3 regions of the Pseudoalteromonas sp. APC 3250 genome follow, and region 2 is predicted to be linked to each of the others. Evidence: predicted binding sites of a transcription regulator. Region 2 holds the regulator's gene; each other region holds the start of a gene.

The links. Region 2 encodes sigma-54, which starts transcription at its own class of promoters, with help from an activator protein. Its sites were predicted from a motif close to GTTGGCACGNNNNTNGNNT; they were not measured.
Region 1: QL986_RS09080 (flagellar basal body rod protein FlgF) is a predicted target of sigma-54. The motif match lies at 3,144-3,162, and genes of this name have one in related genera.
Region 3: QL986_RS10045 (EF-hand domain-containing protein) is a predicted target of sigma-54. The motif match lies at 6,675-6,693, and genes of this name have one in related genera.

What each region holds. Positions count from the first base shown of each region.
Region 1 is NZ_JASDCM010000006.1:228,327-239,181, reverse strand. It holds gene QL986_RS09105 (protein-glutamate O-methyltransferase CheR) at 1-18, shown strand, start outside; gene flgB (flagellar basal body rod protein FlgB) at 148-558, shown strand; gene flgC (flagellar basal body rod protein FlgC) at 561-992, shown strand; gene QL986_RS09090 (flagellar hook assembly protein FlgD) at 1,006-1,683, shown strand; gene flgE (flagellar hook protein FlgE) at 1,742-3,064, shown strand; gene QL986_RS09080 (flagellar basal body rod protein FlgF) at 3,198-3,941, shown strand; gene flgG (flagellar basal-body rod protein FlgG) at 3,963-4,751, shown strand; gene flgH (flagellar basal body L-ring protein FlgH) at 4,766-5,449, shown strand; gene QL986_RS09065 (flagellar basal body P-ring protein FlgI) at 5,462-6,556, shown strand; gene flgJ (flagellar assembly peptidoglycan hydrolase FlgJ) at 6,693-7,688, shown strand; gene flgK (flagellar hook-associated protein FlgK) at 7,690-9,696, shown strand; gene flgL (flagellar hook-associated protein FlgL) at 9,699-10,855, shown strand, end outside.
Region 2 is NZ_JASDCM010000005.1:82,923-93,777, reverse strand. It holds gene QL986_RS07295 (YgiQ family radical SAM protein) at 1-2,159, shown strand, start outside; gene mgtE (magnesium transporter) at 2,237-3,595, opposite strand; gene QL986_RS07285 (HPr family phosphocarrier protein) at 3,735-4,007, opposite strand; gene rapZ (RNase adapter RapZ) at 4,032-4,874, opposite strand; gene ptsN (PTS IIA-like nitrogen regulatory protein PtsN) at 4,894-5,346, opposite strand; gene hpf (ribosome hibernation promoting factor) at 5,351-5,638, opposite strand; gene QL986_RS07265 (RNA polymerase factor sigma-54) at 5,665-7,164, opposite strand; gene lptB (LPS export ABC transporter ATP-binding protein) at 7,234-7,959, opposite strand; gene lptA (lipopolysaccharide transport periplasmic protein LptA) at 7,956-8,495, opposite strand; gene lptC (LPS export ABC transporter periplasmic protein LptC) at 8,485-9,039, opposite strand; gene kdsC (3-deoxy-manno-octulosonate-8-phosphatase KdsC) at 9,036-9,587, opposite strand; gene QL986_RS07240 (KpsF/GutQ family sugar-phosphate isomerase) at 9,588-10,559, opposite strand; gene QL986_RS07235 (calcium/sodium antiporter) at 10,563-10,855, opposite strand, start outside.
Region 3 is NZ_JASDCM010000007.1:196,072-206,926, forward strand. It holds gene pta (phosphate acetyltransferase) at 1-1,699, opposite strand, end outside; gene QL986_RS10015 (acetate kinase) at 1,701-2,915, opposite strand; gene yfbV (terminus macrodomain insulation protein YfbV) at 3,169-3,615, shown strand; gene rlmA (23S rRNA (guanine(745)-N(1))-methyltransferase) at 3,599-4,402, opposite strand; gene QL986_RS10030 (energy-coupling factor ABC transporter permease) at 4,399-5,046, opposite strand; gene xthA (exodeoxyribonuclease III) at 5,052-5,858, opposite strand; gene QL986_RS10040 (hypothetical protein) at 6,099-6,530, shown strand; gene QL986_RS10045 (EF-hand domain-containing protein) at 6,732-7,253, shown strand; gene scpB (SMC-Scp complex subunit ScpB) at 7,405-7,995, shown strand; gene rluB (23S rRNA pseudouridine(2605) synthase RluB) at 7,992-8,861, shown strand; gene QL986_RS10060 (YciK family oxidoreductase) at 8,923-9,669, opposite strand; gene QL986_RS10065 (VolA/Pla-1 family phospholipase) at 9,877-10,855, shown strand, end outside.

The DNA.
Region 1 (10,855 bases), on a different contig from region 2:
ATTTATCAAAAGAAATGACCTTCATTAATATATTATCCCTCCTCTAAACGACGCCTATTGCGTCGTTTTTTGTTTTTATCATCACTATTTTCACTGCTGGCTCATTTATTGCTTTATCGGTACTGAGTCAATTTTTTGGAGGTAGTTATGGCTATCAGTTTTGATAAAGCATTAGGCGTGCATCCGCATGCGATGTTGATCCGTTCGCAAAGAGCAGAAATGCTCGCTACTAATATCGCAAATGCTGATACGCCCGGCTATAAAGCAAAAGATATCGACTTTGCCTCAGCATTAAAAACGGCAAAGTCCAACCAACTAAGCGGCAATACCATGGTAAGAACCAATGAAAAACACATTGCCGGTGGTACCCGTAGTGTAGGTAGTAATGAACTATTTCGTACGCCAAATCAAACAGATACAGGTGATGGCAACTCTGTTGATATACAAGTGGAACGGAACTTGTATACACAGAATGCTATGGAGTATCAGGCCAGTGTCCAGTTTCTTAATGGTAAATTTAAAGGCCTGAAAAAAGCCCTCGGTAGTCAAGGAGCCTAATTATGAGTTTATATAATGTGTTTGATATTGCTGGTTCTGGTATGAGCGCGCAAAACGTGCGATTAAATACCACGGCAAGTAATATCTCTAATGCCAATACAATTAGCTCTTCACAAAATGAGACGTACCGAGCGCGACAACCTGTATTTGCTGCGGAGCTAACAAAAGCGTCAGCGTCAGCAAGCAACCCACAGGGCTCTGCCGTTGGTGTAAAAGTGTTAGGAGTGGTTGAAAGTAATAAACCACTACAAATCGAATATAACCCAAATCACCCGAGTGCGGATGAAAATGGATATATTTACAAACCCAACGTGAATGTTGTTGAGGAGATGGCAAATATGATTTCTGCTTCTCGCTCTTATCAGACAAATGTTCAAGTTGCTGATGCAGCTAAGCAAATGTTAAGTAAAACACTGCTGTTAGGTCAGCGGTAACTGAGGGTAGCTCATGAGTAACGATATTAGTACTTCTTCATCCTACATGGACTCTTTACGTTGGCAAGATAAGCAAGTGCCAAAAAAAGAAGAGAGTGATGCGTTAACCCAAGAAGATTTCTTTTCGTTGTTAACACAGCAGTTGTCATATCAAGATCCCAGCAAACCAGCTGATAACGATCAGATGATTGCACAAATGACAAACTTTACTATGGCTGAAGGGATCTCAAATTTAAACTCTAACTTTGAGTCTTTAGCTGCGTCGATGACATCAAATTCAGCATTGCAAGCATCAACACTGGTTGGTAAGCAAGCGCTGCTGGAGTCTGACACACTTGAGCTTAATGAGTCGGGTGAGGTAAAGGGAGCGATTGTTGCTGAAAAGCCGGTAGACAATTTAACGCTTCGTATTGAAGATGCATCAGGGCAATTAGTTAAAACTATTGATTTAGGCACGCAGCCTGCAGGTGCGGTTCGCTTTGCATGGGATGGTAAAAACGAAGCGGGTGAACGACTTCCTCCTGGTGAATACAATGTTAAAGCTGAAGGCAGTACGGATGGCGAATTCTCTAGCTTACCAATTGCCTCATTCAAAAATATTGAGAGTGTTAATATTAATGGCTCAAGCGGCATTATTATTAATACCAAAGAAGGTGCGGTTAGGCTGACTGATGTCGCAGAAATCGCGTAATAGATTTTATGTATTTTTTAGCCAATAGGCTAAATATTTTTTAGGTTAGAGGTTAATTATGAGCTTCAATATTGCATTAACAGGCCTTGCTGCCGCACAAAAAGATTTAGATGTTACCGCCAATAATATTGCCAACGTAAATACCACGGGCTTTAAAGAGTCTCGCGCTGAATTTGCTGATGTATACGCATCATCAGTATTTAGCGCCGGTAAAACGAAAAATGGTGATGGTGTACAAACCACTATGGTTGCCCAGCAGTTTCATCAGGGCTCGCTGCAGTTTACTAATAATTCACTGGATTTAGCGATCACAGGTGAGGGGTATTTTGCTACCAGTCAAGACTTAGGCGCACAAGACTTTACCTACACGCGTGCGGGTGCATTTAAGCTTAATAAAGATAACTTTGTTGTAGATGCTAAAGGTAATTTTTTACAAAGCTTCCCAGTTGATGAAGTTAGTGGTGATACGACCTCTGTAAGTCTTAGTACTTCATCTGCTTTACAAATACCAGATTCTTCGGGCTCTCCGCGCTCTACTTCAAACGTTTATACATCATTTAACGTCGATTCTCGAGAAGATGTAATAGCTGTCCCTTTTGATGCAACAGACAGTACTACTTATAACTCTTCGACATCGACCACAATGTATGACTCACTTGGTGAGCCACATGTTCTACAATTCTTTTTTGTAAAAACAGCGCCTAATGAATGGCAAGTACATGGTACGCTTGATAAAACTCCCTTTGATGCAACTGGTGCCGCGACAGCAACACCAAGCCCGCTAAGTACCTTTGGGTTTGATGCTAGCGGTTTGCCTGCAACGACTAATGGTGCTCCAAATGTTGGTCCAACCTTTACTGATGTTAATTTAACCGGAACTAATTTATCGGGTATTTTATCTAATGGCGCCCAATTTGATGATATTGCGATTAATTGGCGCGATGAGGCCGGTACTGCAAATAGAACGCCTACTCAATATGCGAGTCGCTTTGAGGTGAAAGCACTAGAGCAAGATGGTGCGACAGTAGGTCGCTTAGCGGGTATTGATATTGGTACAGATGGAAAAGTTGTTGCATCTTACAGTAATGGTGATTCAACTTACTTAGGTCAAGTTGCCATGGTGCGCTTTTCAAACTCACAAGGTTTGCAGCAAGTAGGTGACACTTCATGGAAAAAAAGTTTGACCTCGGGGGAACCAATTGCGGGTGAGCCAGGTTCAGGCACACTAGGCAACATTAATTCGTCAGCTCTTGAGCAGTCTAACGTAAACTTAACCAATGAGCTGGTTGATTTGATTAGTGCGCAGCGTAACTTCCAAGCAAACTCTCGTGCGCTTGAGGTTAACTCAACTATTCAACAGAACATCCTTCAGATCAGATAATCATATTTTGATTTACTAAGGCTGCTTAGTGCAGCCTTTTTTATTCCTCTCCTAAAATCTTATTCACACTTAAATTTAATTTGGCACTTATATTGCATTTACTCATACATAGATTTCTTAATGAGTCGATGTTATGGATAAAATGGTCTACATAGCGGCATCTGGCGCTAAACAAAGCATGCAAGGGCTTGCTCTTAAAGCCAATAATTTGGCAAATGCGAATACCACTGGGTTTAAATCTGATTTTGCGCAAGCACGGTCAATGCAGGCTTTCGGTGAAGGTTTGCCGACTCGTGTTTTTGCTATGCAGGAGCGCCCAGGATCAAACATGACATCGGGCGGTGTTGTCGAAACAGGTCGCAGCCTTGATATTGCTATGAGTGATAACGCATGGCTGAGTGTTCAGGATGCCTCTGGTAATGAAGCCTATACAAAAGTGGGTTCGTTAAATATAACGGCTGAAGGAATGTTGACTACCAGCGACGGTCGTCAAGTTATTGGCGAAGGTGGGCCAGTCATATTACCTGTACCGATTGAAAAAATTGAATTTAGCAAAGATGGCACTATTCAAGTTCGCCCTCAAGGTGCACCGGCTAACTTTTTAGAAGAAGTTGATCGGCTAAAAGTAGTTGATGCAAACAACGCTACACTCGAGAAGGGTAACGATGGCTTATTTAGAGCTAAACCAGGCCAAATAGTTGAAACATCAGCCAATGTACAAGTATTAGGCGGCACATTAGAAAAATCGAATGTAAATCCTGTGCATGAAATGGTCGATATGATCAGTCATCAACGCCAATTTGAATTACAAGTAAAACTGATGAAAACAGCTGAAGAGATTGACGAACGTCAAGAACAGCTGATGCGCATCGTTTAACTATAACGTGAGGATATTATTATGAATCCAGCATTATGGATAAGTAAAACAGGGCTTGACGCTCAACAAACAGATATATCGGTTATATCAAATAACTTAGCGAATGCCAGTACAGTGGGTTACAAAAAAAGCCGCGCTATTTTTGAAGACTTACTCTACCAAAATATTAATCAACCAGGCGGTCGCTCATCGCAAGACACCGAAATGCCGTCAGGCTTAATGTTGGGCGCGGGTACGAAAGTGGTCGCTAATCAGAAAAACTTTTCCCAAGGTAACATGCTCACCACTGAAAATTCATTAGATTGGATGATTTCTGGTCCTGGATTTTTTGAGGTTTTACAGCCTGATGGCAATATTGCCTATTCGCGTAACGGTCAGTTTACCACCGACGGTGAGGGGCGAGTTGTAACTTCGGGTGCCGGTTACGTTGTTCAGCCTGAAATGAATGTGCCTGATGATGCACAGTCAATCACCGTATCTCAAGATGGTGAAGTGTCAGTTCGCATTAAAGGTCAAGCCGAAAACGTGGTTATTGGTCAAATTACTATTAGTGATTTTATCAATCCGTCGGGCCTTGAGCCTATAGGGCAAAACCTTTATACCGAAACTGCAGTAAGTGGTGCACCTGTTCAAGGTAACCCGGGGGTTGAGGGCTTAGGTACAATTATTCAAGGTTCACTTGAAACATCAAATGTAAATGTGACCGAAGAGTTGGTTAATTTGATTGAAACTCAGCGAGTTTACGAAATGAACTCAAAGGTAATTTCAGCGGTTGATGAAATGATGAGCTACATCAATCAACAATTATAGTCTTGGGGGATTGTATGCGTAATATCATGTTATTTGCAGTAGGGACTTTACTGTTAAGCGGTTGTGTATCTACACAAAATAATGAAGTAGTGCAGGACGATCCCTACTATGCACCTATGTATCCTGAGCCTAATATGGAGCCAGTGGTAGCAACTGGCTCTTTATTCAGTACTCAGTTATCGAATGACTTATATGCCGATAAGAAAGCACTTAGAACAGGCGATATCATTACTGTTAAATTGCAAGAGTCAACCCAAGCCACAAAAGCGGCTAAAACAGAAACAGATAAACAAACAGATGCTAGCCTCGATCCTGTTATTGGTTTAGGTGGTTTACCGGTTAATATTGGTGGCGATAGTATTCAATTTGGGGTTGGTAGTGATGCGTCGTTTAAAGGTGACTCAAAATCAAATCAATCAAACAGCCTAGTTGGCGATATTTCGGTTAACGTGATGCGAGTATTACCAAATGGTAATTTAGTGATTCGCGGTGAAAAATGGCTAACGCTAAATACCGGTGAAGAATTTATTCGCTTAGAGGGGTTAGTGCGTCCACAAGATGTTAATGCTGATAATACTGTTGAGTCTAATCGTATTGCGAATGCGCGTATTCAGTATTCAGGTAAGGGTCAAACTCAAGAGGCACAAAGCCCGGGTTGGTTAACGCGTTTCTTTAGTAGCTCATTGTTTCCTTTTTAGAGGACATTCGACATGAATGGTTTTAAAGTTTTTTGTTTTATGGTGCTACTAGGCTGGCAATTTACTGCCAGTGCTGAGCGAATTAAAGATGTATCTATGGTTGAAGGGGTGCGCTCAAACCAATTAGTGGGCTATGGATTGGTTGTTGGTTTACCGGGTACCGGTGAGCAAAGCCGTTTTACCGAACAAAGCTTCAAAGGCATGCTCAATAGTTTTGGTATTACGTTACCTTCTAGTTTAAAGCCAAAAATTAAAAATGTTGCAGCGGTTGCTGTTCATGCTGAACTCCCTCCATTTAGAAAGCCAGGGCAAACCATAGATATAACCGTGTCATCAATTGGCAGTGCAGGCAGCCTGCGCGGTGGCACATTATTACAAACATTCCTAAAAGGGGTTGATGGTAATGTTTACGCCATCGCTCAAGGCAGTTTAATTGTAGGTGGCTTAGGTGCTGAAGGCCTAGATGGCAGCCGAGTCGTTATTAATACGCCAACCGTAGGGCGTGTGCCAAACGGTGCCACGGTTGAACGTGCTGTTAAAAGCCCATTTATGCAAAACGACTATATTACCTTTAATTTAAACCGCCCTGATTTTACTACTGCTAAACGTTTAGAGAAAACCATAAATGATTTAATCGGCCCAAATAGCGCTCAAGCACTCGATGCAGCTTCTATTCGCGTTATTGCACCTCGTGATGCTTCACAGCGCGTATCGTATTTATCAACTCTTGAAAACTTAGAGTTTAAGCCTGCGGATACTTCGGCAAAAATAATTGTTAACTCACGTACCGGCACTATAGTTATTGGCAAAAATGTAAAATTACAACCTGCGGCAATTACACATGGTGGTCTTACTGTGACCATTGCTGAGCAACAAAATGTGGCGCAGCCAAATCCTCTAGCAGAGGGGGAAACAGTGGTTACCCAACAAAGTATTATTGACGTTAATCAAGATGATTCACGTGCTTTTGTATTTGACCCAGGTGTAAGCCTTGATGATTTAGTTCGTGCTATTAATGAAGTTGGCGCTGCCCCTGGCGATTTAATGGCGATTCTTGAAGCACTTAAAGAAGCCGGTGCAATTAACGGTCAGCTTGTTGTAATTTAGTTTTATAAGACCCTAGGCCCTAGGCCCTAGGGTCTATAACCTTTCACCCTTTACCTTTAACCTTTCATCGCTACTCTTTTTTTGGCTCAATTATTGCATTTCATTAGGTATTATTAATTATTGTGTCAAAAAGCTGATGGAAACAAATCATCTAGATAAGCAAAACTTTTTTGATTTAGGCAACTTAGACTCTTTGCGTCGAGATGCTTTAAACAGCGGTGATGCATCAACCGATGCATCTAAAGCGGCGTTAAAAAAAGCGGCGGCACAATTTGAAGCTATCTTCACCCAAATGCTACTGAAAAGTATGCGTAAAGCCAATGAGGCTTTTGAAGACAAAGAAAGCCCATTTAATGCAAGTGGCGTGAAGTTTTTTGAAGAAATGCACGACCAACAGATGGCTACAGAGCTTTCATCAAATGGCTCTTTAGGTCTTGCTGATTTAATTGTGCAGCAACTATCGCCAGATGGAAAAAACTTTATGCCAGGCTCAGTTCTTCGTACAACGTCAGATTTCTTTAGTGACCAACGTGCGGGTAGCACCTTACCTCATCAAGAAAACCAAAAGGTCACTGAAAAAGTGCCGCTCGTTGATTCAACTGAAAAAAGCGAACAAAACATAGCGTCTGGCACGTTTGAGAATGCTGAGGAATTTGTAAGTACAGTGTGGGAGCATGCAAAAACAGCGGCTAAGAAAATTGGTTTAAATCCGGCGGTTATGGTTGCGCAAGCAGCATTAGAGACTGGTTGGGGTAAACATATTATCAGTAAAGGTGATGGCAATAGCTCAAATAATTTATTCAATATAAAGTCAGATAAAAGTTGGCAGGGCGAAAAAGCCAGTAAGGTCACTTTAGAGTTTGAGCAAGGCGCTGCAGTTAAAAAGCAAGCAAGCTTTAGAGCGTATGACTCAATAAAAGATAGCGTGAATGATTTTGTGGATTTTTTAACACAGAACCCTCGCTATCAAGATGCATTAAACAATACAGCAAAGCCGCACAAATTTTTAGACTCTTTACAGCAAGCCGGTTATGCAACCGACCCTAACTATGCAGACAAAATAAAAAGAGTGCTTAACAGTAACGAGTTAAAGAATATCGCCACAAGCGTTATCCGCCAAGGAGTAGAGTAACATGTCGTTTAATTTATTAAATATTGCTAATTCAGGAATAAGAGCAAACTCTGAGTTATTGCAAACGACAAGTAAAAACATCGCAAACGTTAATACTGAAGGGTATGTACGAGAGCGAACTGAATTTACTACCATGATTGATAATCAGGTGGGCCGCGGTCAAACGTACCGGTTATTAAATGAGTTTGCACAAAAGCAATTAAACCGAGATACCTCAAATAAAAGCTTTTTTGATCAATTTGTTAGCGAGGCGAGTCGGGTTGATCAAATTTTTTCAGAAAAATCAAACAGCTTATCAACTAGTATCAACTCGATGTTTAACAACGTACAAGAAGCACTTAACCAACCTTCATCTACGGTTGCTCGTTCATTAGTGATGAGTGATGCGCAAAATCTGATTGATCAAATGGACCGGCTTGCAGGTATTGTTTCAGAGCAAAAAGCAGTGGTTAATGAGCAATTAGAAATATTTTCTGAAGAGGCGAATACGTTAATCGAAAGTATTAGTTCGTTAAATCAAGAAATTGCGGGTGTTCATGGCACTAAAAACGAAGCAGATGCTAGCTCAGCTTACAATGAGCGTGATAAAGCAATACGTGATTTATCAAAACTAATTGATATAGAAACACTCGATGGCCCTAATGGTGAAAAACAAGTATTTATGGGCACAGGTGAAGCGGTTGTTATGCAAAATGGTTCATTTAACTTATTTTCGATTAGTGGCGATCCCGATGCTAATTTTAAAGAGTTACGCTTAGATGTAAATGGTGGCCAAGCCGTTCCACTAGAAATAGATCCCACTAAACTCAAAGGTAAAATTGGTGGCTTATTGGCATTTAGAGACGATATTTTGGTGCCTGCACAAAATCAAATAGGTCAGATGGGCATTGCGCTTGCTGATTCGTTTAATCAGCAAAACCGTTTAGGAATGGATGCAAACGGTGAGCTTGGAGGCGATATTTTTGATATCCCAACGGTCAGTGCTTTTGTTTATCAAGCAAATACCGGAACAGCTAATATGTCAGCAACCGTTGAAGCTGGTAAAGGCAGTGAACTACCAGCGAGTGATTTTGTGATCACCTATACGGGGAACCCTAACGAAGTAAGTATTCAGCCAATAGATAATAAAGGCGAGCCTTTAGGCAGTGCATCGTTAGCTGTTATTCCACCGAGTGGCATTATTGACTCTGCGGCAATCACCAGCGGGGAGTCGTTTGGTTTAGAGCTAAACGTAACCGGAGCTGGTAATGCCGGTGATCAATTTCAGATAAAACTTAATAGTGGCGCGGCTGGCAATATATCGCTGACAACAGGTCGGGGCGAAGACATTGCCTTGGCCTCTCCAATTAGAACAGCAGACGGGCTTGATAATACAGGCACTGGGACTATTTCACCGGGTGATGTGAGCGATGTAACTACCGGCAGTTTTACAAACCCTTTAGGCTTAGCAAATGGTCCTATTAACATTGTTAAAACTGCTAATGCTAACGAATATCAACTTACTGATGGTAATGGTACAACCACGTTTACGGTTACACCGCCTGCTAACAATATTTTGGCGCAAGCGGGGCCTCCTTATGATGGCTATGGTTTTGACTTTAATATTGAAGGGGTACCGGCTACAGGTGATACCTTTAATTTAGAATTTAATGAAGGCGGTTTTGATGATAACCGTAATGGTCAAAAACTCGCTGACTTACAAAATAGCGACTTAGTACGTCAAAATGTGGTAGCAAGTGCCTCAGCCGATAATCATAAAACCTTGAACCAGGCCTATGCTGGATTAGTAACCGATGTTGGTGTAGTAACCAGTCAAGCAAAAACCAACGGGGCGGCATTTGATGCTTTAGCACAGCAATCAGAAGCCTGGTATGAATCGTTATCCGGCATAAATTTAGATGAAGAGGCAGCTAATTTGCTGCGTTTTCAGCAATCTTATGCTGCATCGGCTCAAGTACTGTCTGCAGCACGTTCTATTTTTGACACTTTACTGAGTGCGGCGAGGTAATTATGCGTTTATCAAATAATTTAATGTATCAAAATAACATTAATAAAATACTTGAGAATCAACAAAATGTAGCTGGTGCGCAGGAGCGCGTTACGACAGGTCAAAAATATTTGAGTACCTCAGAAAACCCTGCTGCTATTTCGCAGGGTATGTTGTACACCAATAAAATAGAAACTAATGAGCAGCTGACGAAAAATATTAACCAGCTAAAAGGGCGTTTAGAAACCGAAGAAAGTTTATTACAAGGTATGAACGACACTATTTTAGAAGCGCAAATGTTAACTATACGAGCGGGCAATGGTTCGTTAGATAAAGGTGATTTGGCTTCGGTTGCCAGTGAACTAAAAGAATTGCAAAAATCGCTGCTTAACTTAATGAATAGTCAATCTGAAGGGGGGAAATACCTTTTCTCTGGCTATCAAGACGATATTCAAACTTATACATTTAATAGCACTAATGGCAAATACGAATACCAAGGCGATCAAGGCCAGCACGAAGTAACCATTGCAAAAGGCGTTGAGATCAAATCAAGCGATAATGGCTTTAATGTATTTGAACGAGTTGATGCACGTCTTGATGTGGTATCGAATGATGGAGCGCCATCAGGCGGTATTACCGCTGGAACTGTTTATGTTCAAAATCAAGGTGAGTTTGATCGTTTTCATAAAGATAATTATAACTCAGACCCAGATCCGCTTATTTCTCCAACGATCAATACCTATAACGTTAATGTGATCCCTGGTGCGACCCCTTCATCGCCTGATCAGTATGAGATATTACGTGATGGTAATCCTCTTGTACCACCTGTGACTGGTGAAGTAACTGATGAGCCGATTGAATTTGCCGGTATGGAAATTCAACTTGAAGGTGTAGCACCGGGGCAGCTTGATTTTACCCTTGAGAAACCAAGCAAAGAAAATGTATTGAATACACTAGAAGATTTGATCATTAGCCTAAATGACGAACAACTTGATGAAGCGCAAATTAACCAAGCATTATCGGATGGTTTAATTCAGCTTAAAAACGCCAGTGAGCAAATTGTATTTACACAAGCTGGCTTAGGTGGGCGCATGAATGTGGTTGAGCGTGTAACTGATTCAAACAGTGCACTAGATATCAATAATCAAGAAAACAGATCCAGCCTGATTGAAATTGATGC
Region 2 (10,855 bases):
CCTTATTCTCATACCCCAAGTATTGGGCTGAGTGTTATGGCACAGCTCCATTTTTACCAACAACACGCGAAGAAATGGACGCGCTTGGCTGGGATAGCTGCGATATTATTATTATTAGCGGTGATGCTTATGTAGACCATCCTAGTTTTGGGATGGCCGTAATTGGCCGAGTGCTAGAAGCGCAAGGTTTTAGAGTGGGTATTATTGCTCAACCAGATTGGAACTCTAAAGATGCGTTTATGGCATTGGGTAAGCCTAACTTATTTTTTGGTATTACAGCCGGTAATATGGACTCGATGATCAATCGTTACACCGCTGAAAAACGAATGCGCCATGATGACGCATACACACCAGGAAATGTCGGCGGTAAACGCCCAGATCGCGCAGTGATCATTTATTCACAACGCTGTCGTGAAGCCTACAAAGATGTGCCATTAGTGTTAGGGGGCATTGAAGCCAGTCTGCGCCGTATTGCTCATTATGATTACTGGCAAGAAAAAGTACGTCGTAGCGTATTATTTGACGCTAAAGGCGATATTTTAATTTATGGTAATGCCGAACGCCCGTTAGTTGAAGTAGCGCATCGTATCGCTGCCGGTGAAACCATCGATACCATACAGGATGTTAGAGGCACGGCAGTTATTCGTAAAGAGCCTTTACCTGGTTGGCGTGGCAGTGACTCAACAGCCATTGATAAAATTGGTAAAATAGACCCTATTCCTAATCCTTATGGCGCGGATGATGTGGGCTGTGCTAAATCAGAATTTAAGCAAGCCGGCATCGATTTACAAGCAGAAGCTGCAAAACCAATTACCATCCAGCCTGCTCGTCCTAAGCCGTGGGAAAAAACTTACGTTAAACTGCCGGCATTTGAGCAGGTTAGCGTTAATAAGCCTTTGTATGCCCATGCATCACGTATTTTACATCAAGAAACCAACCCAGGTTGTGCAAGGGCGTTATTTCAGCGTCATGGCGATCGTTCTATTTGGGTGAATCCGCCGGCTTATCCGCTTGAAACTCAGGAAATGGATGACGTGTTTGGTTTACCTTACCAGCGTATACCACATCCAAGTTATGGCGATGATAAAATCCCTGCTTACGATATGATTAAAACGTCGGTAAATATTATGCGCGGCTGTTTTGGCGGCTGTTCGTTTTGTTCTATTACCGAGCATGAGGGGCGCATAATACAAAGCCGTTCTCAAGAATCGATTATCGAAGAAATTGAACAAATTAGAGATAAAGTGCCGGGCTTTACGGGGGTTATTTCTGATTTAGGTGGGCCAACTGCAAATATGTACAAACTGCGTTGTACCAGCAAAAAAGCAGAGAGTACGTGCCGTCGCTTGTCGTGTGTGTATCCTGATATTTGTAAGCATATGGATACCGATCACACACCCACTATCGACTTATATAAAAAGGCGCGTGAGGTTAAAGGGATCAAAAAGATCTTAATTGCTTCGGGCGTGCGTTATGACCTTGCAGTACGTGATCCTCGTTACGTTAAAGAGCTAGTAACCCATCATGTTGGTGGATATTTAAAAATAGCACCCGAGCACACAGAAGACGGCCCATTATCAAAAATGATGAAGCCGGGTATGGGCGCCTATGATGAATTTAAAGCGTTATTTGATAAGTACTCAAAAGAAGCGGGTAAAAAGCAGTATTTAATTCCATACTTTATTTCTGCTCACCCGGGGACTAAAGATGAAGACATGGTAAACATGGCTTTGTGGCTGAAATCGAATGATTTTAAGCTTGATCAGGTACAAAACTTTTATCCATCACCGATGGCCAACGCTACCACCATTTACCACACAGAAATGAACTCGCTTCGTAATATTAAAAATAATACTGAGCAAGTTGCTGTGCCTAAGGGAGCGCGCCAACGTCGTTTGCATAAAGCAATTTTACGCTATCACGATCCTGCCGGTTGGCCAATGATCCGCGAAGCCCTGCGTAACATGGGCAAAGCCAAGCTTATTGGTAAAGGTCCAAATTGTTTAGTGCCAGAAGAAGGCCGAGATGAAAGGCAAACCAAACGCGGTAAAGGCAATAAGGGCGGTCGTCCTGCGCTGACTCGTCATACTGGCTTTAGCCAGTTTAAAAAAGCCAACACTAAGCCTAAGGTAGGTGGTAATCGCCAGCGCGCTAAGTAGCCTTAACTTATGTAAAGTAACTATCGGCTTAAACAAAAACACCGAGTATTGATGCGGTGTTTTTGTTTATAAAAAGATTAAATCAATAACCAAGTCGCAGTACCTAAGAAGGCAAATATACCAACAATATCAGTTACCGTGGTTAGTACCACACTGCCTGCAAGTGCTGGATCTATTTTCATTTTTTTAAGCAATAGTGGGATACTAGCACCCGCAATACCTGCTGCAACTAAATTCATAAACATAGCAAACGCTAAAACACCACCGAGTTTGAAATCCCATTGCCAAAGCGCAACAACACCGGCAATTAGGATAGACCAAACCATACCATTAATCGCACCGATAGCGAGTTCTTTTAATAATAAAAAACGTTGGTTAGTTTGGTTGATATGACCCACCGCGATACCGCGAATAACCAAAGTTAAGGTTTGGCTGCCTGCAACCCCACCCATTGACGGGACAATGCCATTGAGCACAGCAAGAATTGGTAATATAGCTAAGGTGTTTTCAAAAAAGCTCGCCACAATTGCAGCCAGCAATGCAGTTAGTAAGTTTACACCCAGCCAAATTGAGCGCTTTTTAGAGCTTTTCAACACAGGTGCAAAGGTATCTTCTTCATCATCTAAACCCGCTAAACCCAGTAAACTGTGCTCAGCGTCTTCACGAATAACATCAACGATATCATCAATGGTGATCCGCCCAAGCAAGTGTGCGTTGTCATCAACAACCGGTGCCGATATCCAGTTATGACGCTCAAACAATTGTGCAACTTCGCTCTCATCCATTGAAATAGGAATAGACTCACAGTCTTCATCCATTAACTCATGAACAATTTTTTCAGGGGGATTAGTTAATAAAGTACTCAGCGATAGGGCGCCTAAAAAGCAGTTATTTTCATCAACCACATATAAGTCATCTGTACCCTCAGGTAATTCGCCGCGTAAGCGAATATAACGCAGTACCACATCTAGAGTCACATCGGGGCGAATAGTAACGGTATCGATATTCATCAATGCGCCAGCAGAGCGCTCTTGATACGATAAAGCCTGCGTTGCACGTTCTCTATCTTGAATATCCATAGCGCTAACAACATCTTTATAAACGGTGTCAGGTAGGCTACGTAGTACTTCCCCTAAGTCATCATGGCCCATGTCTTCGGTTGCGGCAGCAATGTGCTCGGGTGCCATTTGCGCAATAATGCCCAAACGTACATCTTCAGACAGCTCTTCAAGCACATCACCTTGTACATCAGGATCAACAAGCTGCCAGAGCATACGGCGAATTTTATGCGGGGATGATTCTAAAAGAAGTGCGGTATCACAAGGCGCCGTTTTTGCCAGCATGCGTCTAACTTGAACAAATTGACCACTATTTAGTGACTTAGTCACCTGTTTTAGTTGTTGTAGTGGAATATCTTGTTCTAAAGCTTCAGGCATTGGCGTCCTTAATTAAATTGTATTACATGCTGGAAGGGTATAAATGCTATTCAATTTTAGTTTATCTTACTTTATGTGAGCAAACTAACTCAACCACTATTAACCTAAGCTTAGGATGATGAGTTAATAATGAACTTTTTTATTCTTGCTCATTAAATCGTTGGTCGATGAGTTCACCTATTGCGCTAAGTGCAGGCTCAGCGTCGGGGCCTTCGCATACCACCTTAACTTCTTTGCCTTGGCTGCTTTCGAGTAACATAAGTGCCAGCACGCTATCGCCAGCGGCTTGTTTGTCATCTTGAAATAAAGTGATTGTGGCATCAAATTGCACAGAAAGCTGAGCTAATACTGTCGCCGCTCTAGCGTGTAATCCTAATTTGTTTTTTATTAAAAATGTATTTTCTAACCGCATGACATGTTCTCGCAAGCTTTGATTTTATTCTTGTTCTCGGTGGCGAATTTTTACATTAGGATGACTCATTGCAAAGCTTTCACCAATGGTTTGCGCTAAATAAACAGAGCGGTGTTGCCCACCGGTACAGCCAATTGCAATGGTTAAGTAGCTGCGGTTATTTCGTTCTAAATGCGGCAGCCATGTTTGCACAAATGTTTGAATTTGCCATGTAAATTTTTGCACTATGCTGTGACTTGCTAGGTAGTCTTTTACTGGTTGATCCAGCCCCGTAAGTGGCTTAAGTTCAGGCTCCCAATGCGGGTTTGGTAAAAAACGGGCATCGAATACGTAATCTGCTTCTTTAGGGATGCCGTGTTTAAAACCAAATGACTCAAAGGTAATGATCAGTTGTTTATCTTTTTTTCCGAGTATTTTTTCACGAATAGATTCAGCAAGCTGATGCACACTTAAATCTGTGGTATCAATCATATAATCAGCACGATTAATCAATACATCAAGCAGTTGTTTTTCTTTTTTTATGGCTAAATCAAGCGGCAAAGAATCAATAGATAAAGGGTGGAGACGTCGCGTTTCTGAAAAACGTTTTATTAATGTTTGATCGTCACTGTCTAAATAAAATACCGTTGGTTTAGTAAAACCAGGTAAATATTCGAGTATTTCATTAAATTGCTGTTGCTCTTTAGGTAGATTACGCACATCAACACTCACAGCAATTTTATTATAACTGTCGGAAACGCTGCGCACTAATGATGGTAATAAATTAAGAGGAATATTGTCTACACAATAATAACCTAAGTCTTCCACAACGCGTAACGCCACAGATTTACCTGACCCTGAGCGACCGCTTATAATTATTAATTCCATTTATCACCTTTCTTTATTACTACGATTGACTGACGATAACCTGATACAGTTCGCTATCCGATTTGGCGGCGCGTAACTGTTTACAAAATTCTTTATCATTGAGCTTATCAGCAATCGTGGCTAGCATCTTCAAATGCTGCTGATTATCGCCATCGGGAACAATTAACGCGACAAAAATGTCAACCGGTCGGTTATCAATCGCATCAAAATTAATAGCTGTTTCGCTCACTAAAATCAAAGCAAGGGGCTCTTGAGCTCCACTCATGCGACCATGTGGAATAGCAATGCCTCGGCCAATGCCTGTACTTCCAAGCTTTTCTCTTGCAGTTAATGCATTAAGAATATCTTGTTGTGTTAAATAGGGCAGCTTATTGTGAGCCAATTCACTGATAAATTCTAAAATTCTTTTTTTACTATTAAAAAGGACCGCAGCTTTACTGCAGTCCTGACAGATAAGTGAGCTTAGTTTCATAGTGTTAGTGTCGAGCAAGTTTCTCTTTGTGTTTAATTACTTGACGATCTAGCTTGTCAATGAGCGAGTCTATAGCGGCATACATATCTTGATGCTCAGTAGAGGCAAAAATCTCAGCGCCACTAACATGAACGGTTGCTTCAGCTTTTTGGTTTAGTTTTTCTACATCGAGAATAACGTGCACATTCGTTATGTGATCAGTGTGCCTCTGTAACTTCGAAAATTTACTATTTACGTAGTCTCTAAGCGAGTCGGTAATATCTACATGGCGACCAGTTAAATTCAGTTGCATAAACATTTTCCTCTTTGTTGTACGCCTTAAATCAAACTTTTACGTTGATTAGACGGGGGAATAGCTAGAGATTCGCGATATTTTGCAATGGTTCTCCTCGCTACTTTAATTCCTTGCTCTGCCAATATATCTGCAATTTTACTATCACTCAATGGTTTAGCTGAGTTTTCTGCAGCGATTAATTTTTTAATTAATGCACGTATTGCTGTTGATGAACATTCGCCACCATTTTCAGTACTTACATGGCTTGAAAAGAAATATTTAAGCTCAAAAATGCCACGTGGTGTATGCATGTATTTTTGCGTAGTAACACGCGATATAGTCGACTCATGCATTTCCACCATTTCAGCCACATCGTTAAGCACCATAGGCTTCATAGCCTCAGGACCGTGTTCAAAAAAGGCCTGTTGCTGCTGCACAATACAGTTGGTTACTTTAAGTAGCGTGTCATTTCTACTTTCTAAGCTTTTTATAAACCATTTAGCCTCTTGTAAGTGCGAGCGAATAAACTGGCTATCACCACTTGATTTAACCGTACGCGACATAGCTGCATATTGGCTATTTACTCTGATCTTAGGCATGCTATCTGGGTTTAATTCAACTACCCAACGACCTTTAACTTTTTTAACCGACACATCAGGAATAACGTATTCAGACTCTTCTCTGACAATAGTGTCTGCCGGTTTTGGGCTGAGCGTATGAATCAACGTCATGATTTCTTTAAGCTCATCTTCTTTAAGCTTTGTTTTTTTCATTAACGTGCGATAGTCACGTGCAGCAAGTAAATCAATATGATCGGTTAAGATCATTTTTGTTTCGTTTAAAAAAGGTGTGTCTTTATCAAATTGATTTAGCTGAATACACAAGCACTCTTGTAAACTACGCGCGGCTATTCCCACTGGATCAAATAGTTGAATACGCTTTAGTACCGCTTCTATTTCGTCAAGTTCAACTTCATCTTCGCCGTCGTTTTCTTGGTTAAAGCTTTCTAATATTTCTTCACAGCTAAGGGTTAGAATCCCTGAGTCGTCTACAGCTTCTACAATTGCAATAGCTATCGCTTCATCGGTAGGACTAAACGGCGTCAGTTGAAGTTGCCACATTAAATACTCATGCAGCGTTTCAGTCGAAGAGCCTTGATAAATAGATTCATCTTCTGGCATTGGGCCCGATGAAGAGGCAGGCGCAGCGCTCATATATTCATCCCAAGTAACATCCATAGCCATATCATCGCTAATAGTGTCTTTGGTCATTGCTTCGCCGCTATCTTGCTCATACTCGCTAGGTTTATCGTCAGCTGAGGCACTTAGCGTTAAGTCATCGTTATCGGCTTTTTGTTCGTTTTTACCTGCAGTGTCTTCGCTGTAATCGTGTTCTTCAACTTCAAGCAAGGGGTTGCTATCGAGCGCTTCTTGAATTTCTTGCTGGAGATCCAATGTACTGAGTTGCAATAAGCGAATTGCTTGTTGCAACTGTGGAGTCATTGTAAGTTGCTGGCCCATGCGCAGCTGTAATGATTGCCTCATGTATCTCTAACAATCCTTTTAAATTATTATAATTAATATTAGCAGATGCTTAGTGTAATAACACACATATTAGAGCTTGAACTGCTCGCCTAAATAAACATCGCGTACTGTTTTATCGTTTAATACATATTCTGGAGTGCCTGATGCAATTAACTCTCCATGAGAAACTATGTAGGCTTTTTCACAAACATCAAGAGTTTCGCGTACGTTGTGATCTGTGATAAGTACGCCAATTCCTCGGTTTTTAAGATGCTCTATAATCTTTTTAATATCTAATACTGAGATAGGATCAACCCCCGCAAAGGGTTCGTCTAAAAGGATAAATTTAGGGTTTGCTGCTAACGCGCGAGCAATTTCAACGCGGCGACGTTCACCACCTGATAAAGCCATACCTTGACTATCGCGGATATGCTGAATGCTAAATTCATCAAGTAAATTATTTAAGGTATCTTCGCGTTGTTGTTTATTTAATTCTTTACGTGTTTCTAAGATAGCCATTAAGTTTTGATAAACAGTCAGCTTTCTAAAAATAGACGACTCTTGCGGTAAATAACCAATCCCTAAACGCGCTCGGCTGTGCATCGGTAATAAAGTAATATCTTTATCATCAATTGATATTTTGCCTTTATCGCTAGGCACAAGGCCTACAATCATATAAAAAGTGGTGGTTTTACCTGCACCATTAGGGCCAAGTAACCCCACAATACTGCCAGCTTCAACCTCTAGGCCAACGTTTTTTACAACTTCACGACCTTTGTAGCTTTTAGCTAATAGCTCTGCTTTTAATGTGCTCATGGTTGACCTTTATCATCTTCTTTTTTATTTTCAACAGGGACTAAAATAGTGTGTACACGGTCTGTTGAGTTTTCGTCTTTTTCTGCGCTAATTAACTGCTGCTCGATATCGTAAGTGATACTTTTAGCTGTTATTTTTTGACCTGCTTGAGCAATGCTTGCATCGCCGATTAAGGTTAAAAAACGCAGCGACACATCGTAACGCACTTCATTAGCACTGGCGCTCATTATGGTGCCATCAGCTTGTGTTTCTTCAAAATATGCAGGGCTGCCTGTGGCAATTAATAACTGTTTGTTATCGCCTAGCTCATCGCGTTTATGCACTTCTAAACGGTCAGCTGTGATACGGCGATTACCATGAATAATTTCAACATTTTTCTCAAAAATGCCTACGTTTTCTTTTAATTGACCTTCTTGCTTATCTGCACTAATTGAAATTTGATTAGCAGCGGGGGCTTCAGCAGGTTCAGCGCCATTACTGTTAAAAGCAATTAATAGTGAGGGAACAATTAAAATTTTAAATAGGTTATTGGTCATAATATAGGGTTCGCGTATGGTTAATAAGTTTAATCACCTCGGTTTTTAAATCGGCCTCAAGGCCTTTACCTGTGATTTTTAAATTAGGTCCTGTAATAACGACAGGCTGCTGTGATTGCATGGTTAATAGTTTTATATCAACATTGATGGTCTGGGCGTTGATCGTATCGATCATGGCGTTATCTACTAAGTTTTGAGCGGTTACATTACCCTCTAACACCAGTTGACGGTCGTCGTAGAGGGTGGCTTCATCGGCGTTAATACGCCATGTTTGCTGCTCGTTGTATAAAGTGAATATAGGCTTTTCAAAAAAGGTAAAACCGAGTTGTTGATACAACTCCATTTTTACCGCAGTTACCTTATGGCTCACTTTACCTTGTTCATTATAAGCCGTTTGTTTTAGCTCAATAGCGGTATAATCAGGCTTAGCAATAACTTGTGTTTCTTCGCTTGCAGTAATATCAACCTTAGTAAAATAAGGATACCAGAGCCAAACCATACAGCTTATGAATAAAACGCTCAGTATAATGCGCGCTACATTCATGAACTCGTTCCTTGGCTAGTTAGTGGCTTGTTATTTTCGAGCATAAGTAAGTCTGTCAGCTCTCTTACCGCACCAAAACCGCCGGGCAGTTGGGTTACATAATGTGATAAACGTTTAATAAGTGGATGAGCATCGTTTACGGCAACCGCAAAACCGACTTGCTCCATTACTGGCATGTCTGGGCCATCATCACCTATATAAGCAATTTGCTCATCGCTAAGCGCTAATTTTTGTTTTAATTCTTGATAGGCTATGAGTTTGTCTTCTTGGCCTTGATATATATGTTGTACGGTTAAACTGCTCATACGTTGCTGCACTATATGAGAATGGCGCCCGGTGATCACGGCGACTTCAAAACCGCTGTTAATCAGGGCTTTGATACCAAATCCGTCTTTGGTGTTAAATGCTTTGAGTTCTTCACCTTGGTTTCCAAGGTAAATACGGCCATCAGAAAATACACCATCAATATCACAAATTAATAGCTTTACTTTTTTTGCGCGCGCCTTTGCATCATCACTTAGCGGTTGATAGAGATCTTCAAATTGCATTTATAGCACTCCGGCTTTAAGTAAGTCTTGCATATTTAGTGCGCCAATCGGTTGATTATGCTCATTAATTACAATTAAACCATTAATACGTTTTTGTTCCATAATATTTAACGCTTCAGCCGCGAGCATCTCTTGGGTGGCTGTAGTACACGACTTGGTCATCACAACATTAATTTCAGTGCTATGAATGTCAATACGTTGCTCTAAAATACGGCGTAAATCGCCATCGGTAAACAGGCCTGATAATTGCTGGTCACTATCAACAATAGCGGTCATGCCGAGTCCTTTGGCCGACATTTCAATTAAGGCATCTTTAATCGTTTGCGTCTCGTTAATGATAGGCGTATCAGCACCACTGTGCATAACATCTTTAAGAGTTAAGAGTAATCGCTTGCCTAAGCTACCACCAGGGTGCGATAGTGCAAAATCATCAGCAGTAAAGCCGCGTGCTTCTAATAATGCCACCGCCATGGCATCACCCATAGCGAGTGTGGCAGTGGTACTTGCAGTAGGTGCTAAGCCCAATGAGCAGGCTTCTTGTTCAACTTTAATACACACATGCACATTTGCCAATGTTGCCATGGTTGAGCCTTGGTTGCCTGTCATGGCAATCATTTTGGCACCAATGCGCTTTAATACTGGAATAATATTAAGTACTTCGCTGGTTTCACCAGAGTTTGAAATGAGGATAACCACGTCATTTGCTGTGATCATTCCTAAATCACCATGGCTTGCTTCACCCGGGTGAACAAAAAATGCGGGGCTGCCGGTACTGGCAAGAGTGGCGGCTATTTTGTTACCAATATGGCCTGATTTACCCATGCCAATAACAATAATACGACCTGAGCAGTCATACATTAATTGACAGGCTTGGTTAAAGCTTTCATTAACGTATTGTGTAATATCGCTGAGTGCTTGGCGTTCAATCTCTAGAACACGTAACCCTTGTTGAATAAAGTTTAGCGTTGACATGGGCTATCCTACTTGACTAAAAATATAACCTTGGTAAATCATAAATGCGACGATGAGCAAGCCACCTTCTATTCTATTGATACGTCTTTGACCTCTAAAGTTCAATGACATAGCAATTAGCGCCAAGGTTGCGCCAATCATAATAATAACATCACGGTTAGCAACCGAAGTATCGATAACCGATGGATTAATTAATCCTGCCAGCGGTAATACCGCTAAAATATTAAAAATATTCGAACCAACTATGTTACCCAGCGCTAAGTCATCTTCATTTTTAAGTACACCTGCAATTGAAG
Region 3 (10,855 bases), on a different contig from region 2:
CTAGTTGTTCAGCATTAGGATCAGGGTTAATAGCACAGTCACCATAAACAAGCACTTGATCAGGAAGCAACATAAAAAATACCGACGAGACTAATGATGAACCTGGTGCGGTTTTAATCAACTGTAAAGGCGGGCGAATAGTATTAGCCGTGGTATTGACTGCCCCTGAAACCAGCCCATCTACTTTTCCTTGCTCTAGCATCATGGTGCCCAGTACCACGTTATCTTGCAGTTGTTCCTTTGCAATAACGTCAGTTAAGCCTTTGTTTTTACGAATCTCAACCATAGGTGCTACGTAGTCATTAATAATACTACTTGGCTCTATTACAGTCACATGCTCGTTCAGTTCAATCCCTTGTTGCTCCGCGATGCGAAATATTTCATCGCGATCGCCAAGTAAAATTGTTTTAGCAATGCCGCGCTGGCCACAAATAGCAGCGGCTTTAATGGTACGAGGCTCGTTACCCTCAGGCAACACAATCGTTTTATCCGCTTTACGGGCTTTATCGGTTAATAAATACCTAAAGGCCGGGGGGGATAACTTGCGGGTTTTTCCCACACTTTTTGCTAATGTGTCCAGCCAATCAGAATCGATATGTGCAGCGTTATGATCTTTTACTTTTTCTATGCGTTGTTCATCGTCGCTAGGCACTTCTAGGTTAAAGTTATGCAGCAATAAAGAAGTGCGCCAGGTATCGCCCTCGGTTGCCAAAATTGGCAGACCAGTTTGCATAGCTTGTTCGCATAGCGCCATAATGCGCGGCTCAGGTTCAAAACCACCGGTAAGTAAAATTGCACCTAGTTTTGTGCCATTCATGGCCGATAAGCAAGCTGCAACGAGTATATCTGAGCGATCGCCTGGGGTTACCAATAACGCACCTGGCGTAAAATAATTTAAAATATTGGATACCGTGCGGGCACAAAATGTAATTCGTCTGAGTCGGCGGTGCACCATATCGCCTTCGTTGATAATAGTGGCTTTTAAATAGGCACTTAAATCTTTAACACGTGGGGCAACCAGTTCAAAATCCCACGGAATAGCGCCGAGTAACATAAACGGGTTTTTTCTAAAAATAGGTAAAGAAGCTAAGCGGTTTAATTCGTTATCAAGCGCTTCTGGCTTATAGGTATCGACTAAATCGGCGCGAGCTCGACCTTCCTCATCAAGGGGGGCGTTTACTTTATTAAAAATACAGCCAAGCACGCGAGGGTGGTCAATGCCACCATAATTGCCAGCGGCTATTTCAAGTCGGTCTTCAATTTGAGTAATGTTGTAATTGCCAGGGGTAAGTACAAAAACGATATCGGCCCCTAAAGTTTGTGCGATTTCGCGATTTACTCTCCCCGCATATGGTTGGCGACGGGTAGGCACCATGCCTTCAATAATAGCCACTTCATCATCGTTAATTTTACTTTGAAAACGCTCTACAATTTCTTCTAGCAGGTCATCGCCTTTGCCATCGCCAATCATTTGCTCGGCGTAATCCAGCGCAAATGACGTAGGTGGATCAATAGGTGAGCCTTGGGTAACAATTTGTGTTGACTTTTCTGGGCCTGTTTCACCCGCGCGTGGTTGGGCTATAGGTTTAAAAAAATTAACTTTAACAGTTTTCTGTTCCAGCGCCCTTACCAAACCCACCGATACTGAGGTTAAACCAACCCCAGTAGAAACGGGGATCAACATAATACGACGAGCCATATTATAACTCCTTGGTGATGTTTGCGGCATCAAGTGCGATCACCCATTCTTCGTTTGTGGGCATAACAACCGCTTTGCTACGTGAATCAGCTGTACTAATTAACCCAGCTTGGCCAAAACGTGCATCAAGGTTTGCTTGTGGGTCTAAATTAATACCTAAAAAGGCCAATTGTTTAAGTACTTTATCACGGATAATATCGGAATTTTCGCCAATACCGCCGGTAAAAATAACTGCGTCTAGCTGTTGCAGCGGGACCATGTAAGCGGCTATTTGTTTTGCGAGGCGGTAACAAAACATATTAAGAGCCAGCATAGCTTGCTGGTTGCCTGCAATAGCGGCTTCTTCTATGGTGCGACAATCGTTAGACAACTCGCTTATGCCTAATAAACCACTTTTTTGATTGAGTAAGTCATCAATTTGCTGAGCAGTGTAATCGAGTTGCGTGGTTAAAAAGTTAAATAGGCCCGGATCAATGTCGCCACAGCGCGTACCCATAACAAGCCCTTCAAGCGGGGTTAACCCCATACTGGTATCAACACTTTTGCCATTTTTAATCGCACACACTGAACAGCCGTTGCCTAAGTGAGCGCTAATAAAGTTACTGTTTTCAATAGGAAGTGCCAACAACTTCGCAGTTTGCCCTGCCACATAAAAATGGCTGGTGCCATGAAAACCATAGCGCCTAACACCAAAGTCTTTATAAAGCTGATAAGGAAGGGCATAAAGATAAGCGACTTCATCCATTGTTTGATGAAATGCCGTATCGAACACGGCTACTTGCGGTAAGTTTTTAAATGATGCTTGCGCTGATGAAATACCCAGTAAGTTAGCGTGGCCATGCAAAGGTGCTAGCGTAGCTGCTTGCGTGATACCTGCAATAACGCGTTCGTCAATTAATACTGATTGGGTAAAATGCTCACCACCATGCACAACACGATGACCAACAGCAACTAGTTGCTCATCAAGATTGTGATCTTTTATTAAATCAACCAGCGTATCAATGGCATGCGCGTGTGCCTGATTAGCAGCAAGTTTAATGGTGGTCTTTTCTCCCTTAAATTTATATTTTATTGAGGGAGCATCTGCACCTAGGCGCTCAGCTAAACCTGAAATAATGTCTTTTCCTGTGTTTGCATCAATAATTGCAAACTTTAAACTTGAGCTTCCACAATTAAGTACCAAAACATGGTTTGGTTTTTTTGGGAGAGTTGGCATAGATTCATTTTCCATTTAAATATTAATCAGTACACTTGGTTGATATATAAGCATTGTAAGCTTAAATGGGTATAGACTAAAGTGTAGTTGACTTTATTAAAAGGGCTTTGTGGAATTCTTTCTATAATTTATGCTTTTTGTGAGTTTTACTAATGAAATTAAGCATTTTTACCGATAAAGTGAGAGTTGTGTTACACTTTTATAAGCAAGATGCTTTTACAAGTGTTAAATGCCGTGATTGTGAGGATTTATAATGCAAAAAAGTGTGATATCACAAGTTCAATTAGGGCGCGCTTATGCTAAAACATGGCCTATGCGTAAAGAGGTCGCGCCATTATTTGCCGAGTTTAAAGTGATCAGAGCAACCGAGCTTGCGATTACAGTAATGCCTATTTTAGCCATGCTAACTTTGTTTTTTCAGCTTAATTATTTAGGCCCTGATTTTTTACCTCAAGCTATTGCCAGTAGTCTATTTTTTATCTCCTTGCCGTTACAAGGGCTTTTATGGCTAGGTAAACGTGCGCAAACAGAATTAGAACCCGCTATGCTGCAATGGTACAACGAGTTGTTTGCAAAAATGATCGCCAACGGTTACGACGCACAAATGGGGAAAAACAAGCCCCGCTATTTGGAGCTTGCTGAATTGTTAAAAGACATGTTTGATAAAATGGATAAAACCTTTACTAAAGAGCAGTTTTAACAAACTGGCTAATATAAAATGACAAGGTAACCTTATGATGCTGTTTTTGTTCAAGTGCCTGCCAATGCTCGGGTCTGAACTTCCATGCAAAGGGTGTCATCATTATTAAATTTCTTACGTCGCTAAATGTGAGTGACACTTGCTCTGTAATGAGCTGTTGCGATGATTGTTTAAAGCCTGTTGGCGTAGCCACTTCAGTATGTTCATTTACCGTATTATAGATATATTTTTTCAACTCTTTGAGGTGCATAGGCCCAGGGCTTGCCACCACTAAACAGCCATCCTCTTTAACAAGGCGAGAAAGTTCATCGTCAAACAAAGGGGCAAACACGCTAATTAACACATCAGCAAGGTGATCATTAAAGGGCGCGTGGCTTATTGATGCCACGCTAAATTGACATTGTTTGTATCGTTTTGCTGCGTATTTTACCGCCGACTTAGATATATCAACACCATAAACAGTAGCTTGCGTGTTATTTGCTATAGCATGGGTGTAAAACCCCTCGCCACACCCTAAATCAATCACTATATTTGCATTGAGCGGTCTGACTAAATTAGCTAAGGCTGTCTGTAAAAATGCATAATGGCCTTGCTCTAAAAAAGAACGCCTTGCTTGTACCATTTCTAAAGAGTCACCGGGCTGTTTAGAGTTTTTATTTTGCACGGGGAGTAAGTTTACATAGCCTTCTTTGGCAAAATCAAAGCTGTGGTTATTATCACAGCGTAATGTTTTTTCATTAAGTGCCAATGGAAGTTTGCAAATAGGGCAATGGTAATGAAGACTCATGAGCCTAAATAGTCCTTATCAAAAAAAGTTTTTACCCAGTGCGGGCGATAGGTGATCATAACAGTTATTGCCATACCGTTTAGCATTGCTTCAGGAAACGCTAAAATAGGACTGAGATAAATGTAGTTTTCTGTTAGCTGATGCCAATTATATTCGCCAATTGCGTAATAAAAAACACCCCCGAGTATAATGTTAACGCAAGCAACGACACCAGCCGTTAAAAAGCTACAAACAAATATATAGATAAAAAAGTGCCGCGCTAAGTAGTGGTAACAAAGCATAAATACAATGTAGCTTAATAATACTGGAATAAACGCACTTATTAGTAATTTTACCGCAATCAGCTCGAATGCTATTTGTCCAAAAGCAGTTAGCAGGGCTGTTGCTAATACACAACTTAAAATAGCCAGACGCCAGCCTAAAATCAGCGTAACAGCAGTAATGCCCAGTATATGAAGATCAAGACCAGGTAAAATACCGGCTTTTATACGCCATAGTAAAGCGAGCACCAGCGCGCAGGCAAACACACCTGTTTGCCTTGCTGGCGTATTAAATAAATTGGCGTATGTTGATTTATTAACACTTAAAAAGCCAATAACAATAACACCAATCCACAGTAATGCCTGTAATTGCACACTTAGCATAATCGTTAATTAAACTCAGACCAAATAGGCGCATGATCTGAAGGCTTGTCGATAGCACGTAATTCGTAATCTATACCGGTGTCGATACAGCGAGCTGCTAAGTCATGCGTTGCCAGAACCACATCAATCCTTAGTCCACGATTATCAACAAAACCCTTAGAGCGGTAGTCAAACCATGAGTATTGATCGTTAGTTTCTGGGTTTTGCTCCCTAAAGGTGTCTTTAAAGCCCCAGTTTAATAACGTTGCTAGCCATTCACGCTCAACGGGTTGAAATGAACATTTTCCGGTTTTTAACCAGCGTTTTGCGTTTACCTCACCAATACCAATATCTAAATCGGTTGGAGAGATATTAATATCGCCCATTACAATTACATCTTGATCAGGCGTGTAATGACTATTTAGGTGAGTCATTAAGTCTTGATAAAATTGACGTTTATAAGGGAATTTAGTTTCGTGGTTGATATTATCGCCTTGCGGGAAGTAGCCATTCATGACATGTAGGTCACGGTCATTTTCTTGCTCTACGGTAACGCTGATCATTCGCTTTTGCGACTCATCTGTGTCGGTGGAAAAGCCTTTTAATACCGACTTAGGCTCTTTTTTGCATAACATTGCCACACCGTAATGCGCTTTTTGTCCATGAAAATAAACGTGGTAACCCATTTTTTGTACATCGTCTAGCGGAAATGCTTCATCGTGCACTTTTATCTCTTGAAGACCAATAATATCTGGCTGGTGTTTATCAATAATAGCTTGTAACTGATGTAGGCGAGCACGCAGGCCATTGATATTAAAAGAAATCACTTTCATAAAGTTTACCTTCAAATTTATTTTCATTGTTAGCTAAATTGTATCAGTATTTGGAGCGACATAACATGACTGAAACGAGAAAATAGCTGCACAAATGTTGATCAATTTTTGCTTAATGTTTAAACATTGTAAATGCAATATTAAATAATAAAATAAATAAAATATTCAATTGATATGTTAAAAGTTGTCTATATAATGCGCAAAAATCGTTTGTTTAACTCGTTCAAATAGGACTACCTGATGAAAACTCAATTACTTTTAGCCGCCTCTCTTTTTGTTTCTGTAACTGCTACTGCGCAAAGCAATACGTATTACAGCCAAGACAACAAATTAGAGTCTAACTTATGTGTAGTAAGCGCCAATGAGGGGTTTTCTGCTGCTCGTAAAATGGCAGCAAAGCACGGTGTATATTTATCGCGTTATTCAAAAAGTATCCTATGTAACGGTCAAGACATCCGTGACATTGCAAAAAAAGAAGCAGCAACGCAATCAGTTGTGTCTAAAGTAGAAGTATTTGCAAAAGATTCACACCAAGAAACACAGTTATGTATGACTGCATTAAAGCAAGGCTTACAACCAGTACGTAAGCAAATTGGTAACTTAAATTCATTAAAGTGTAATGGCCAAAGCGTTACTGATTTTGTTAAGCGTTACCAAAACGCTGCAATCTAAATTACCGTATTAGATATAAATAGCTCGGTTCTTACCGAGCTTTTTTTTGCAAAAATTACCAGAGTAGCTTGCAAAAATTGCATTATTAAATATCGTAATAGAAGTTGTTCTTGGTTAATTGTTTGATTTTAATAGTTTATTTTTTTTGGCATCGTATTTGTATTACTAGATTTGAAATTTATTAATACAAGGATACGTCTGATGAAAAAATTAACGATAGCTTCTACTATTTTAGCCGCATTGAGTTTAGCCGCTTGTTCTTCAAATCAAGGTTTAGAAAAAATCGACAGTGATTTTGCAAGCTTAGATAACGACAGCGATGGCTTTATTTCTAAAACAGAAGCCGACGATGATAGTATTTGGCAGCACTTTTCAAATATAGATACAAATATGGATAATCAAATAAGCCGTAATGAATATGATGCTTATATGCAGCTAAATGCTGGGAAAGTTGCTACAGATAGTGAAGTGAGTGAGTCTGCATTTAAGGCTGATATTGCGAAGTTTGATAAAATAGAAAATGACTTTAAAAGCTTAGATAATGATAGCAACGGTTTTATTTCAGTTTCTGAAGCTGACGATGATGATATTTCAAATCATTTTGGTTACATGGACAGCAATAAAGATAAACGAGTAAGTAAAAAAGAGTTTAATAGCTATATCAAAAAGCATGGTGATTCTGTTGCAGAGGACGATGCACTTGAGCAATTTAAAAATAGCTAAATTACATTATTAAATACACTTGATACCAAGCCAGTGTTTTTCACTGGCTTTTTTATACCTATAAAATGTTATTTTATTAATATGTTTTCCTAGTTTGCCGTTGTTCTGTCATAATAGATGGCTGTGTGTTTTTATTAACTTTAGAGTGATTATGGTTGGTCGGCGAATTAGTGATGAACAATTAATTGAAATCATTGAAGCGGCGATTTTTGTGGCAGGCAAACCCGTATCAAAACGTCATCTTAAGGACACGGTTTTAAACGACTTAGCAATTTCTATGGCGCGCATTAATGATGCTGTAGAGGCCATTCAAGTTCACTATCAGACGCGTGGAATACGTTTAGTTGAAGTAGGCAGTGGCTATCGTTTTCAAGCGTGCAGTAGTTTAAGCCCATGGTTGAGTAATTTATGGCAAGAACGTGCCCCTAAATACTCGAGAGCTTTACTCGAAACCCTGTCGTTAATTGCATACAAGCAACCCATTACCCGTGGTGAAATTGAGCAAGTGCGGGGTGTAGCAACTGGCTCAAATATTATTAAAACTCTGCTTGAAAGAGAGTGGATTAAAGTAGTTGGGCATAAAGAAGTACCCGGTAAACCGGCACTTTATGCAACGACTAAACAATTTTTAGATTATTTTTCGATAACGGGACTTCATGATTTACCCGCATTGCCAGAGCAACAGCAAAGTAAAATTACCCAGTTATTAAGTGATCCTTCTGTGAGAGAACCATCCGAATGAGTATACAAGGTGAAAAGTTACAAAAAGTCCTAGCCCGTGCAGGTGTAGGCTCACGCCGTGAAATGGAAAAATACATTGATGCAAATCGTGTGAGTGTAAATGGTAAAGTAGCTAAGTTAGGCGACAGGGTTGAAGAAACCGATTTAATTCGTGTTGACGGCCATACCGTTAAAATAGAGGAAAAAGCAGACAGAATTTGTCGTGTAATTATGTATAACAAACCAGAAGGCGAGTTAAGTACGCGTAAAGACCCTGAAGGCCGTAGAACCGTTTTTGACCGCTTACCTCGTATTGATGGCGATCGCTGGATAGCAGTAGGCCGATTAGACGTGAATACCTCAGGCCTAATGCTGTTTACCAATGACGGTGAATTGGCAAACCGCTTAATGCACCCAAGCTATGAAGTTGAACGCGAATATTCAGCACGTGTATTTGGTGAAGTCACTGACGAAACAATGAAAAACTTACTGCGTGGCGTAGAACTTGAAGATGGCCCCGCAAAGTTCACTGGTATCAAGCCTATGGGCGGTGAAGGTATTAATCGTTGGTATAATGTAACGCTTAACGAAGGTCGTAACCGTGAAGTGCGTCGTTTATGGCAATCACAAGATGTGGAAGTATCACGTCTTATTCGTATTCGTTACGGTAAATTAGAGCTTGATAAGCGTGTACCGCAAGGTGGCTGGATTGAGTATGATTTAGATACGGTTAACTATTTACGTAAAACAGTAAAGCTTGGCAAAGAAACACAAACTAAGCTGTCGGTTATTCCTGAAAAGCGTAAAGACAAGCGCGCTAAAATAAACCAAATTCGCAAGGCGGTTAAAAAGCACAATCAACGTGTAAAACCGACTAAACGTAAGTAATTAAAGCATAAAACAACAAAGCCGCTTTTTATAGCGGCTTTTTTACGTTTAAAACTAAATATTACTTTTTAGCTTGTGCGTCTAACGATTGGCCATTGATATTTTTTGAGTCATCACTCATTAAATACAGGTAAGTTGGCATTAAATCTTCAGGTGTTGCTAGTAAATCACGATCTTCACCTGGAAATGCACTTGCACGCATTGATGTACGTGTTGCGCCTGGATTGATGCAGTTAACACGGATTGGCGTTTTTTCAACTTCACACGCCCATGTTTGCATCATACCCTCTACCGCAAACTTAGAAATAGCGTAAGGTCCCCAAAATTCTCTTCCTTTACGACCTACACCCGATGAGGTAAATACCACTGAAGCACTTTTTGACTTACGCATTACAGGGAACAACGCTTTGGTGATCATCGCTTGTGCAGTTACGTTTACTTTCATTACATTTTCGAATGTTGATGAACAAAAGTGCTCCAACGGCCCTAAAGTACCTAAAATACCCGCGTTATTTAATAGTCCATCAAGGCGGCCAAATTGGCTCTCGATAGTTGCAGCAAGGTCGCGGTAGTTTTGTTTAGTTGCACCTTTTAAGTCCATAGGCACAATCGCTGGCTGTGGGTAGCCTGCATTGACGATTTCGTCATACACACATTCTAGTTTATTAGTTGTTTTTCCTAATAAAATAACGGTTGCACCATGTTTAGCATAAGTAATTGCTGCAACACGGCCGATACCATCACCTGCGCCTGTTATCAAAATTACTTTGTCTTTAAGTGCGTTTTCAGTTGCTTGATAGGTATGCATAAAAGTACCAATGTTTAAATTTTTTTTGATTTTAACATAGCAAATCGACAAGTAATCGAATTTATTACAAATTTAGGTGGCGAAACTAGAAAGTTTACGTTAAGTTTAACTGGTCTAATGTCTCATTAATATACTAGCTACATTATTTTAACTTAATTACACTGGCTATAAACACACTATAAAAATAAGATTTGTGCGGAGAACACTATGAAAAAAATGCTACTCTCGCTCTCAGTTGCAGCTGCATTAGCAGGCTGTGGCGGCGGAGAAACGTTAGAAGATGTTAAAAACGATTCAGTTACAGTTATTCCAAAAGCTACGGTAAAATTTGACCCTGCAAATGGTGTAATTTCGGTTCCTAATGATTTATTGATGAGCGGTACGCGCGATGGCACATTAAACATTCCTGGTGAGCTAAATGACGAAAATGTTTCTATCCCTCGCGCTGCGTATGCGGATCCGCAACTTGCACTAGGGGCACTTGATGGCTGGTCTACGCAAGTTCCTTTTAAAATAGATTTAACGTTTCCACCGGGCATTAGCCTAGATGAAACGTCTGCAGCTTCACCAGGCTCAGTACGTATTTTTGAAGTGATCATGGGTGCAAGCCTAACAGATGCCGAATGCTCACAAGCACCAGCCGGTGCTGCATGTAAATTAGTGGGCGAATTAACCTTTGGTGTTGATTTTGTTACACAAGGCTCTGGAGACGCGGTTGCAATTATTCCACTTAAGCCATTTAAGGCTGGTAGCTCGTACATTAATGTATTAACGACTGGGCTTAAAGATTCAGAAGGTCGCTCAATTGAGCCATCATCAACATATGCGACTGTTAAACAAGAAGCGCCGTTAGTAACGCCATCACAACTTGCGCTGCAAGGGGCTGTTAACAGCTACGAAAACGTAGTGGTAAGCTCAGGAAATATCACCAAAGACGATATCATTTACTCAGCTGCCATGACAATGCAATCAGCAGGTCCTGTGCTTGGCACGATTAAAAAGGTTTTAGCAGCAAGCTTAACAGAGCCAACAATTCCAACGCCTGCGTTGCAAATTCCAACACAGCCTATGGCTAATGTACAACAAGCGTTTGCAATACAAGGTGTAACGGTGCCTGACGTATTCCAAGTAGCACAGTATCAAAAAGGCAGCATCCAGCTACCTATGTATTTAGGTACACCTACGG